Regions from separate parts of the Psychromicrobium lacuslunae genome, predicted to be linked through region 2. Evidence: riboswitches for the same ligand, from Rfam matches in the RefSeq annotation. Region 2 holds a riboswitch; the other holds the start of a gene.

Region 1 (6,250 bases), 1.3 Mb from region 2:
ATCCTGTTCGCGGCTCACGCCGTCGGCCAGCAAAGTTACCAAATCATAGGCAACGTGGGAGGCGGCGACCCCAGTGATCTCCGCGTGGTCGTAGGCCGGAGCGACCTCGACGACGTCGGCACCGACTAGGTTCATCCCCCGCATGCCGCGCAGGATTTCCAGCAACTCGCGGCTGGTGATGCCGCCCGCTTCCGGGGTGCCTGTGCCGGGAGCATGCGCCGGGTCAAGCACGTCGATGTCAATCGAGATGTAGAGCGGCCGACTACCTATCCGGTCGCGCAGCTTAGCGACCACCTCGTCAACGCCTTGCCGGAAGACGTCTGCCGAGGTGACAATACCGAAGCCAAAGCGACGGTCGTCTTCCAGGTCTTTTTTGCCATAGAGCGGCCCGCGAGTGCCGACGTGGCTAATCGCCTCGGTGTCTAGAATGCCTTCCTCCACCGCGCGGCGGAAGGGCGTGCCGTGCGTGTATTCGGCACCGAAGTAGGTGTCCCAGGTATCCAGATGAGCATCGAAGTGCAGCATCGCCACCGGCTCACCGGCGCGTTGCGCAGCGGCGCGCAGCAGCGGTAGCGCGATGGTGTGATCGCCGCCCAGGGTGAGCAGTTTTGCGCCGCGTCCATTGGCATCCGGAGCGGTCAGATCTAGTGCGTTCTGTTGGATCTCCTCAATCGCTTCATTGATATTGAAGGGATTCACCGCCATATCGCCGGCGTCGGCGACCTGAGCGAGTTCGAAAGGTGAGAGCTGCTGGGCGGGGTTGTAGGGCCTCAGCAAGCGCGAGGCCTCGCGAACGTGGTTGGCGCCGAACCGCGCACCGGGCCGGTAGGAAACCCCGCTATCAAAGGGCACGCCAACTACTGCGATATCAGCCTGGGAGACCTGGTCTAGGCGTGGTAGCCGAGCAAAGGTTGCCGCTCCGGCATAACGAGGAATTCGGGAAGAGTCGATCGGGCCGATCTTGCCGTCGACTTCAATGCGCTGCTCATTCATGTGACCCATGCTACAACCTCAAGTTGCTCAGTGTGAATCAAATGTTTCTCAACAAGCACCTAAGACTTTAACGCAAGGGTTCACGTGTCAACAGTATCGGCGAAATAACGATACTGCCGGTGGCAGCCAGGCCCTGGTACCACCGGCAAGATCCGTTATAACCAGCGACCGTAACGTCGCACGAAGAGCACCTTGATCCCCTGGGTGAGCAGGCAATAGGCAGCCAGGGTGCCAATCAGCCAGGGGAAATAGGTCCACGGAAGGCTGACCAGTCCGAGCGAATGACCGAAATTACTGAACGGCAGCAGCAGCGCAAACAAGCAGACTGCCCCGGTCAAAAGCAGCACCGGCCAGGAGGCTCGGGACTGCAGGAACGGTACCCGACCGGTCCGGATCATGTGCACGATGAGTGTCTGTGAAATCAGCGATTCGACAAACCAGCCGGACTGGAACAAGGCAGCTTGATCGACCGAGTTTGCGGCAAAGACAAACCACATCAACGCAAAAGTGCTGAGGTCGAAGACCGAGGAGATCGGCCCAATGGTGACCATGAACCGGGCCAAGCCCTTGGTCTCCCACTTCTGCGGCTTGTCAAGGTACTCCTTATCCACTTTGTCCCATGGCAGCGAGAGCATCGAGAGGTCGTAGACCAAGTTCTGTAGCAGCACCACCACCGGGATCATCGGAATGAACGGCAGCAAGGCACTTGCCACCAGCACCGAAAACATATTGCCGAAGTTCGAGCTAGCCGTCATCTTGATGTACTTAATGATGTTGCCAAAGGTACGCCGTCCCTCCTGAATGCCCGCCTCCAGCACCATCAGATCCTTGCGCAGCAAAATGATATCGGCCGATTCGCGGGCAATATCGACGGCGGTGTCCACCGAGATCCCGACGTCGGAGGCACGTAGTGCGGCCGCATCATTAATGCCGTCGCCCATGAACCCGACGGTATGTCCATTGGTTTGTAATTGCTCAACTATCCGCGCTTTCTGCAGCGGGTTGACCTTGGCGAAGATAGTTGTCCGCTCCACCGCTTCGGCGAAAGCCGCAGCGTCACCGTCAAGTAGTTCGAGTTCAGCTCCGGAGAGTAATTCAGCGGAGCCCTCCGCGGCAATACCAACCTGTTGGCAGACCGTCCTGGCAACTAACTCATTGTCACCGGTGATCACCTTGACCGCTGTGCCGTGTCGATGCAGCGCAGCAATCGCCGCCGCGGCAGATTCCTTCGGCGGGTCGAGGAAGGAGAGGAATCCCACCAGGGTCATCTCCTTTTCATCGGCCACCGAATAATCTTCGCGACGGCTTGCGGTCGCGGTGGCGAGCGCCAGCACACGCAGCCCCTCGGCGTTCTGGCTGTCCACCAGTTCGCTGAGTTCCGCCCGATGGGCCGCGGTCAACGGATGGGAATGTCCTTTCACCAGCACGCTGCCACACACTTCGAGCACTTCCTCTACGGCACCCTTGGTGATCATCAAGGGAGCGCTACCACCCTCGAGCACCACCGTCATCCGGCGGCGAGAGAAGTCAAAAGGTACCTCGTCAATCAGCGTGTAAGCAGTTTCCAATTCGGTCAGCAGCTCTGGTCCCGCGGCATCGAGCACGGCGCGATCCAAGAGATTCCGCAGCCCGGTTTGGAACCGCGAATTCGCAGCCGCCATCCGCAGCACCCGAAGGCTCGAGCTGCCGTGCACATCGAGATGACGCTCCAACACAATGCGATCCTCGGTCAGCGTTCCGGTCTTATCAGTGCACAGCACATCCATTGCGCCCAGGTTCTGGATGGCATTTAGCCTCTTCACGATCACCTGATGCTTTGACATCTTGACCGCGCCCCGGGCCAGATTCGCGGTCACAATCATCGGCAGCATCTCAGGCGTCAGCCCCACCGCGGTGACTAGGCCGAAGAGGAAGGCGGTGGTCCAGTCCTTGGTCAGGCCATTGACCACAAAGACCAAAGGAACCATCACCAGCATGAACTTGATCAGCAGCATGCTGACCTTCTTGACTCCGTGATCGAAGCTGGTTTCCGGCCGCTTTCCGGTCAGCTGCGCACTCATCGCGCCGAAGTAAGTCTGCGCGCCGGTGTGAATAACCAGCGCGGTGCCGCTCCCCGAGGTCACCGAGGTACCTTTGAAACCGAGGCTATCGGCCTCCAACAGGTTGTGCTGGTTCAAGTCCATCGCGGTCACCGGGGTTTTTTCGGTCGGCAGAGACTCCCCGGTCAGCATTCCCTCATTGATCTGCAAATCCTTAGTCCGCAGAAAACGCACGTCCGCGGGAATCATGTCCCCGGCCGCGAGCTCCACGATGTCGCCGGGTACTACCTGCTCGATCGGAAGCTCCGCTGTCAGCGGTTCACCGTACTCATTCTGACGGGTCACCGCGGTGGTGGTCTGCACCATTGACTGCAGCGACTGAGCAGCCTTTCCGGAGCGATATTCCTGCCAGAAACGCATCCCGACCGAGACCAACACCATCACGCCCAAAGTTGCCACCCCTTTATAGGAGGGCCCTTCTTCCGGATCGGCCAGAATCACGTCGGTAAAGAGCATCACCACCGCGAGCACACAGAGGATCCACACAAAGGGGTTGTTAAAAGCAGCAAGGAACTGGAGCCAGGCCGGTGCTGGCTTATCGTGATTGACCTGATTAGGCCCGAACCGTTCCGCGGCGTCCGTAACCCGGATGGGCGAAAGCCCACGCTGACTGCTGTGGAATTGCGCAAGCAGTTGCTCCGGTGGCGTTACCGCGGCGACAGCTAGTGCTTGGTTCTGTTCTGCCAAGCGATCGGCAAGCAGTTGGTTGCGGCGGCGGCTGAGTCCTCTTTTGAAGGTTGAAATGCGGCCCGGTGGAGTGACCGGACGAGGGGTTGTGATCTGCATGATGTTGCTCCTTTTCGGCAGCACAAGATGAGCGCTCTCCGGATCCTGAACAGATCACGGCACGCCAAAAGTGTCGGTTGTGGTGGCCCCAGCGGGGCGGTATTGGCCCTAAAGGGCGGGAATCTCCCGGGCGGCTTTAGCCGACGAGCGGCGTTAGCCGAGCGGGAGAGGGTTTATCGCCAGAACTCATGGTTCGCTCCCCTCCTCCAGCAGGATGCTCTGCCAATCACGAAGCTACGTGATGGATGAGAGGTACGGCAGCTCGCCGTGATTTGCCCCTCCTCGTCAGACCTTTGGCACTTCGCGTCGTAACCCGGGGTATCGGGAGCCAATCGGGATCACCCCTTAGGCCGGGGTGGTCTGTCCTGATCCGGGGCGTCTCTCGACGTTTGGGATCGCTGGCTTGTGTCCGCGAAGGAGCCTCAGCTATCGAGTGGCACCTTGCCTTTTCACTATACCTCAGCGCTGGCGGTTAGTTGACCGTGCAGGCTTCCGCAATGGCGACCTGCTAGCTAGCCAGCCGCTCGCCAGCGCTCAACTTCGGGAGGCCGCTGGCACCAGGATCCACAACGCCTCGACCGGCTCTGCGCTGCGATTGACCCAGCTATGCGGTTCGCGTCCGGGGAAGGAAAGCGTGTCCCCCGCGGCCAGATCATAACTCTCATTAGTCAGTATCACTGTGAGTTGTCCCTTGACGATGTGCAGCACATCAACATCGCAATCCACCGCATACAACTCACTTTCCCCTCGACCATGGGGCTCGATATAGGCGCTGAGCAGTTGTAAGCGACGCTCGGAACGCGCGGTGAGCAAGCGCTCCACAATCCCTTCACCACCGAGCGATATCCGTGGCGCCTCATCATGTCGTTGCAGATGGATCTCCGGCGCCGAGAAGAGATCTCCCATTGAGATGGAGAGCACCTGGCAGAGCGTCACCAGGGAGGCAACACTTGGCGAAGTCAGATCGCGCTCAACCCGACTCAAGAATCCCTTGGTCAACCCGGTCACCTCGGCCACCTGATCGATGGTGAGACGCTGCGCTTGACGGGCCGCCCGAATGCGTGAGCCAATGGCGACCGGAGCCATACTCGGTTCGACCGGAAGAGCTTTCACAGGGACCCTTTCTTGGAGCAGACCTTGCCCGGCTCAATAATAGCTTCCCGGGAAAGCTTGACTGTTAGCTACATCACCTCTTAGCCTAGCAAGCAACATCTGTTGCCTGGAAGGCAATTTAGGAGCATCGTGGTCATCAACATCATCATCGTTATCGCTTATCTCGCCGCCATGCTGCTTTTTGGCTTCTGGGGCAAGAGCCGCACTAAGAATAATGCGGACTTTCTGGTAGCCGGGCGACGCCTCGGCCCCTTCCTATACACCGGTACGATGGCGGCCGTGGTGCTCGGCGGCGCTTCAACTGTGGGCGGCGTGGGTCTGGGCTATAAGTTCGGCATCTCGGGGATGTGGCTAGTGGTGGCGATCGGCGCTGGCGTGCTGCTGCTCAGCCTGGCTTTCGCTGGGACTATCCAGAAACTCAAAATTTACACCGTCTCGCAAATGCTTAGCCTGCGCTACGGGCACCGCGCCACCCAGACCTCTTCAATTGTGATGCTGGCTTACACGCTGATGCTCTGTGCCACTTCGACCAGCGCCTACGCCACCATCTTCGTGGTGCTCTTTGGCTGGGAAAAATGGTTGGCGATTGCTCTTGGCGGCGTGATTGTGCTGGTCTACTCCACGATCGGCGGGATGTGGTCGATCACGCTGGCTGATATGGCCCAGTTCGTGATCAAAACCATTGGCGTTTTCGCACTCATGCTGCCCTTCACCCTCGGCGCTGCCGGCGGCTGGGAAGGCATTCGGGCCCGGGTCGACGCGAGCTTCTTTCAACTCGACGGCATTGGCGTGCAAACCATTGTCACCTACTTCGTGGTCTACACTCTGGGGCTGCTGATCGGCCAGGACATCTGGCAACGGGTGTTCACCGCTAAATCGCCTCGGGTCGCCCGCTGGGGTGGCGCCACGGCCGGCATCTACTGCATCCTCTACGGTGTCGCGGGAGCCGTGATCGGCATGGCCGCATCGGTTGCGCTGCCTGCCATTGATGTCGCCAAAGAAGGTAAGGATGTGGTTTACGCTGAGGTGGCGTCGAACCTGCTTCCGATCGGGATAGGCGGTTTGGTGCTGGCTGCTGCGGTCGCCGCAATGATGTCCACCGCTTCCGGCGCGCTGATTGCTGCTGCCACCGTCGCCCGCGCCGATGTGGTGCCTTTCGTTGCCAGCTGGTTCGGTCGGGGTAAGCAAAGGGTCGATAGCGAAAATCCCGAGCATGATGTGAAGGCCAATCGGCTATGGGTGCTGGGACTCGGCATTGT
Region 2 (6,250 bases):
AGCATGAAGTACTCGCTCGCACCACTCTCTGAGTGCCACCTCGGACGAGCGCAACGAGGAGCGTGATGAGGACTTTTCGTAGCTGGGCGCTACCCGCTGGCGCCTTTGTTATCGGCTTACTTTGCCTCTTCCTCGGGCTACTGCCATGGGCAAATTTTAGCGAGCTGGCACGCCGCACCATCCCCATCCTGCTCTTCGTATTAGCGATGACGGTAATCACCGAACTCGCCGACGATGCAGGGCTGTTCCGGGTTCTGACCTCCCGGCTGGCACGCTGGACGGGAGGGCGGGAAGGTCGAGGTAGGGTGCTCGCCCTATGGTTAGTCGTGGTCCTATTGGCCACCCTCAGCACTGTATTTCTCTCACTCGACACCACCGCGGTACTGGTCACTCCTGTCGTCGTACTGCTCGCCTTACACGCCAGAATTGCGCCGTTACCTTTCGCGCTCACCACGGTCTGGCTCGCGAATACCGCCTCACTGCTACTACCCGTTTCTAACCTGACAAATCTGCTCGCTCAGCACGCGCTGGATGTCACACCATGGCAATTCCTTGGCCTGCTCTGGGCACCCGCCCTGCTCGGGATTGCTCTGCCGGTGCTCTTCGTTTGGCTGCTGTTTCGTTACAAACTTGACGGGAAGTTCAGCGCACCGAACCTGGAAACCGCACCGGATCGAAGGCTACTAATACTCTGCGCCGTGGTGGTCACACTGCTCCTACCCGCTCTGATCAGTGGCATTCCGGTCGAGTATCCAGCTTTACTGGCCGCGGGGGTTTTGCTCCTCGCTTTTGTGGTGCGCCGCCGCGAAACCTTGCGTTGGCGAATTTTGCCAGCCAAACCCCTGCTGCTCACGATGGGCCTTTTCTTGGTGGTCGAGACCTTGCAGGTACACGGCCTGCCGATGCTGTTGAGTGGCGTTGCCGGTCGCGGCGAGGGTCTGTTCAATTTGCTTCAACTGAGCGTTGTGGGAGCCGGTACCGCGAATCTGGCCAATAATCTGCCGGCTTACCTCGCCTTGGAACCTACTGCGCAGAGCCCGCTCCGACTGGCGGCGCTGCTGATCGGGGTGAATTTGGGACCGCTGGTCACTCCCTGGGCCTCGCTGGCTACTCTGCTGTGGCATGAGCGGCTCAAGGCGCTCGGGGTCTCGGTGCCGTGGTTCCGTTTCGCCATTCTGGGTCTAATACTGGCGGTTGTGCTGCTGCCGCTGTCAGTGCTAGCACTCTGGCTCTCCGCCGGATTGCCTGGCTAGTTTTTGGCTGTCTCCAGCGACCAAGACAACTAACCAGCCGATCCAAAGTGTTAGCTGTCGGGGTGACATGCGACTATTGAAGGATGCCCGCCAGTACCGCTCTCAGCAGAACGTGGCGCCCCCCTGGACCATACTCGTTGAATGCCACAGTGGGTGTGCTGAGACGCAGCCTGACCGATCCGTGCATGGTTTTCGAACAAGGTGCCTGGTGGCTGGCCTTTAACACCGCTCAGGGAGCAGCCACCCTTCGCCTACACAACGAGGCTAGTGAGGTGCGGGCCAGCGCCTTCGGGCCAGGGGCGGAAGCGGCATTAGAAACCCTGCCAGCGCTGCTCGGCGAGTTGGACGATTGGAGCGAGTTCGACTCCGAGACCTTTCAGCGGGCGTTACCTCCCTTAGTTCGCGAGGCGCGGCGTCGTAACCCGGGCCTGCGCCTGCCCGCCACAGGACGGGTCATTGATGCCTTGGTCCCGGCGATCCTTGAGCAAAAGGTAACCGGCAAGGAAGCCTTCCGGGGTTACCGAGCCTTGATTTCCTGGCACGGTAACCCCGCTCCGGGACCTGCTCCCAAAGCGCTACGGTTGGCCCCCATCGTCGGTACTTGGGCGACTATTCCATCGTGGGATTGGCATCGAGCCGGGGTCGGACCGCAACGCTCGGACACCGTAATGCGCGCCCTGCAGCGTTCGTCCGGCCTGCAACGTTTGGGCCAGCTCAGCGCTGACCAAGCGAGTGCCGGGCTGCAGAGCATTCCGGGAATCGGGCCATGGACCGCGGCTGAAGTTGTGCAGCACAGCCACGGCGATCCGGACTCGATCTCCGTCGGGGATTATCACTTAGCCAGTTTCGTCGGTATCGCCCTCACTGGTTCGCCGGTCGACGACGACGGCATGCTTGAGTTACTAGAGCCCTGGCGTGGGCATCGGCAGCGGGTGGTGCGGTTGCTTTATCTCTCCGGAGTCACCAAACCCCGACACGGCCCCCGGATGAGCGTGCGAGATTATCGGGCGATCTAGCTCCAGCGAGACGTATTACGACCCCTCGCGGTGGGGATAGGCTTAGCTTTATGAGTGAATTGGTGAATTTGCGGGCTACTTTTGTTCCTAATGACGGCGAGCAGTTCCGGGTGCGGCTTGCTTTGGACATTGCCATTGAGGAGGTCGTGAAGGAGCCCGGCTGCCTGCGCTATGAGGTTACCGAAGACACTCCTGAACGGATCGTGCTCACCGAACAGTGGGAATCCGAAGAAGCGTTGGCCGTGCACGGAAAAGGCTCGGCCGTGCAGGACCTCAATGAATCGTTATCGGCCCTGCTGGCCGAGCCGGTAAAGCTCGAACGACTAGCCTAGGCCAGTCCTCACCGCCGCGGTGCGGTACTGTCGGCTCTGCGCTGGCGGACTCGACAACACCCCGGTCGAAGCGGTTATTAATTCTTTTCGGCTTCGGCTTTCTGAGCAGCCACTGCGGCGTGAACTTCTTTCATGTCCAAACCCTTGACCGCAGTAATGACTTCCTCGAGCTGGCTCGGGTTGAGGGCACCCGGCTGCGAGAAGACCAAGACCTTCTCCCGGAACGCCATTAGGGTCGGGATTGAAGTGATGTTGGCCTCGGCCGAGAGCTGCTGTTCGGCCTCGGTATCGACCTTCGCAAATACCACGTCGTCATGCTGTTCCGATGCTGCTGAATACGTCGGTGCGAAACGCAAGCACGGCTGGCACCAACCCGCCCAGAAGTCGACCAGCACGATGTCATTTTCCTCGACCGTGGGTCCGAAGGTTTCACCTGTGATGTCTAAAGTCGCCATATTTCCAGCCTATCTCTTGAGGAGTTCGAAGCGAACCCGGGCAGTCGAGGAGAAAACTCCTTCGTACGGCCCGCTAAAAACCTCGAACACCCCGCACAACACTCGTCGACGAATCGATATTCCTCAATCCCCGTCTCTCTTTCACCGCCGAGTGTGCAGATCTACACCTTTTGGACGCCGGTTAAGGTGTAGATCTGCACACTCGGCGGCGGACGGGACCCGCCTCAGTCAAGTGCCACCGGCTCGGCGATGATCCAGCGCACCGAGGTCACCCTGGGTTCCAGGCTCAACCGGCTGACCGCTGCTTCTAACAACCGATCGTCCCGTTCCTGCGCTGAAAGCTCAGCCGCGATCCTAACTTCCCCGGGCGTTGAAGTATCCGAAGATTGCACCGAACGAAGCCTGAACTCCGGCAGGCTGACAGCGTGCACTATCAGGGTGCGCAGATGCGCCTCGGCGTCCTCGGCACAACGAACTTCAAAGAGATAGTCCACCGAGACCGGCTCGCGTCCGCCGTCCGGCCCTCTGTCCATGAGACGTCCGAGCGGCCGCAACAGCATGTTCGCCAGCATGATCGCTGCAGTGCCAGCGGCCGCTAAAGCAAACTCCCCCGCCCCCGCCAGGGCACCAATCGCGGCAGTGGCCCAGAGCGTCGCCGCAGTGTTCAGCCCACTCACCGAGGCGCCCTGTTTCATAATCACACCGGCTCCTAGGAAACCGATGCCGGAAACGATCTGAGCGGCAACCCGGGTCGGGTCAGCTCCCGGACCGCTAAAGCTATAACCGCCGAAAATAACGAACAAGGTGGCACCCAGGCTGACTAAGGCATTGGTCCGTAACCCGGCCAGGCGGGCGCGCCATTGCCGCTCGAAACCCACTAAAGCCCCCAATCCCAAACCGCAAAGAATGCGCAGGATCATCTCGAAGAATTCCATCTGTCCACCTCCGGATCACATCGATGAGCATCCAGTTCTGGCGCAACCAAGCAACCCGCCGGAAAAATCCAGAGGGCAAATTCGGTTGCTCCGGGACGGAACGCTGGTTCATCAGGACAGCGTGAGAGACTCGGGCGCACACCAGACGCGCCCAGATATTTGAAGTCACCCCCACGTAGAGCTTTGGCACTGCGCGACGTATCCGAAAAGCATTGGAAGCCACTTGGGACCACCCCTTAAGCCGAGGTGGCCTGTCCTGATCTTGGGCATCTCTCGATGTCGTCAGATCAGTGGCCTGTGTTCGCGCAGGAGCCTCGCCTAACGAGGTGCTGCTCTTTCAGTGTGACGGGTTCCGACCATCCGGGTCAAACCCCGGCGCCGAAAACCACAGCGAGTGCGGAGATCTGCACGCTAAAAGCCGTTTTTAGCGTGCAGATCTCCGCACTCGAGGAGGGAATGAGAGCGCCCGGCGCGGCGGACGGGGGCTCAAGAGTCTAAGGGACCCTCGAACCTAGGAGACCTGGGAGATTTTCACCATATTGCCGGAGGGGTCGCGGAAACCGCAGTCTCGCGGCCCCCAGGGCTGATCGGTCGGCTCCTGCAGCACCTCAGCACCCGAAGCCCGCACCTTCTCGAAAAGCGCGTCGACGTCGTCGGTGCTGAACATAATCATTGGCAGCACACCTTTGGTCAGCAGCTCCTGTAGCGCGTCGCCGTCGGCCTGCGAGCGTCCGGCATGCGGAGCGGAGAGCACAATGCCCAGACCGGGCTGATCCGGACTGCCCACGGTGACCCAGCGGAACTCGCCCTGGGCAACATCGTTGAGCACTTCGAGGCCTAGCGCATCCCGGTAGAAACCCAGGGATTCCTCGACATCGTTGACAGTTACATGGCAGTAATGGAGTGAAATAGTCATGCTTCGAGCTTATTCAGCCCGCCCGCCGCACGCTTCTCGAATCCTGCTCAGTTTCGGTTGCTTCTCGTTCTTGTCCTGGTTGACCTTCGTCGAGTGGATCGACCGGTGCCGCTTCGCCGACTACCGATCCCATCGGCAGCTGCTTGGTCTGTTTGCGCTTCTTCGGCCGAGTGTTGATCTTCGCCACGCAGGCCGGCATCGCCTCCACCGCCCGGTGTTCCCGGGAACGGTAAGCCGTCGGAGTTTCGCCGGTGATCTCGGCGAAGCTTGAGCTAAAGGAGCCTAAGGACGTTGCACCCACTGCCATGCAGGCGTCAGTGACGCTCATCCCGGTGCGCAATAACGCCATTGCCCGCTCGATTCGCCGGGTCATCAGATAGCCATAAGGGGTTTCGCCGTAGGCCGCCTTGAACTGGCGGGAAAAATGCGCGGGAGACATCAGCGCGCGCTGCGCCATCGTCGGCACATCGAGCGGCAGCGCGAAATCCCGGTCAATCAAATCTCGGGCTCGGCGCAGATCAGCAAGAACGGCAAGTTCCTGAGGCGTCATAATTCAAGCTTAGTCGCCCCAGAACTTGCCTACCCCTATTGCTAAGAATTGAACAAGTGTTTAGCATATTGAACATGAGTTCAACTAAGCAGCACGGGCCGCCGGCCGAAGACCTGAACACGCCGGCTAAGATCCGAGCGGCAGCGATCAAATGTTTCGTGGAAACCGGTTTCCAAAAAACCAGTATTCGCAGCATCGCCAGCGCCGCAGGAGTGAGCCCCGGTCTGGTCATTCACCACTTCGGCAGCAAGGATGGCTTGCGTCAGAGTTGCGATGATTACATCCTCAAAAGCACCTTCGCCCGCGCCAATGATGAATCCAGCCCGCAGGGCTTTCGCACCGTATTGCAGCAGCACCTCGACAATCCTGGCGACTTCGACCTGGAAATTGGCTACCTGCGCCGCGCGGTCTCGGAGAACTCCCCGGTCGGGCACAAGTTCATTGCTCTAGTGATCGAGGAAACCGAGACCATTGTGCGCGCCGGGATAGCCGACGGCAGCATGAATCCCTCCTCGGACCCGCGCGCCCTGGCAGTCTTCGTGGCCATGAGCAGCGTCACCTTGCTCACCATGAGCGAATACATCAATAAGGCACTCGGCGTGGAGGAATTCAACCAAGCCCTCACCGGCCGAATGGCCATTCCGGCGCTCGAACTCTTCACCCACGGTCTCTACACCGACGACAGCTATCTCAAGGCAGCACAGGAAGTGCTCGCCAACCAAAACACAGAAGGAGCAAGGCAATGAGCCAGCTCTCCACCGACGAGGTCAGCGAAACCCCCAGCAAAAGCCTC

The links. Region 2 has a riboswitch for magnesium ahead of UM93_RS10475 (MgtC/SapB family protein). Riboswitches for the same ligand answer to the same signal wherever they lie in the genome.
Region 1: it holds a riboswitch for magnesium, as region 2 does, so the genes downstream of both, mgtA (magnesium-translocating P-type ATPase) here and UM93_RS10475 (MgtC/SapB family protein) in region 2, are expected to answer to the same signal.

What each region holds. Positions count from the first base shown of each region.
Region 1 covers NZ_CP011005.1:3,519,871-3,526,120, reverse strand. Annotated here, with positions in the region: gene speB (agmatinase) at 1-993, opposite strand, end outside; gene mgtA (magnesium-translocating P-type ATPase) at 1,149-3,878, opposite strand; M-box (ykoK) riboswitch at 4,150-4,319, opposite strand; gene UM93_RS16615 (cupin domain-containing protein) at 4,413-4,991, opposite strand; gene UM93_RS16610 (sodium:solute symporter family protein) at 5,163-6,250, shown strand, end outside.
Region 2 covers NZ_CP011005.1:2,226,333-2,232,582, forward strand. Annotated here, with positions in the region: gene UM93_RS10455 (SLC13 family permease) at 66-1,253, shown strand; gene UM93_RS10460 (DNA-3-methyladenine glycosylase family protein) at 1,403-2,269, shown strand; gene UM93_RS10465 (putative quinol monooxygenase) at 2,320-2,601, shown strand; gene UM93_RS10470 (thioredoxin family protein) at 2,679-3,056, opposite strand; gene UM93_RS10475 (MgtC/SapB family protein) at 3,281-3,991, opposite strand; M-box (ykoK) riboswitch at 4,154-4,324, opposite strand; gene UM93_RS10480 (VOC family protein) at 4,503-4,907, opposite strand; partial or broken gene UM93_RS10485 (helix-turn-helix transcriptional regulator) at 5,059-5,457, opposite strand; gene UM93_RS10490 (TetR/AcrR family transcriptional regulator) at 5,532-6,203, shown strand; gene UM93_RS10495 (ABC transporter ATP-binding protein) at 6,200-6,250, shown strand, end outside.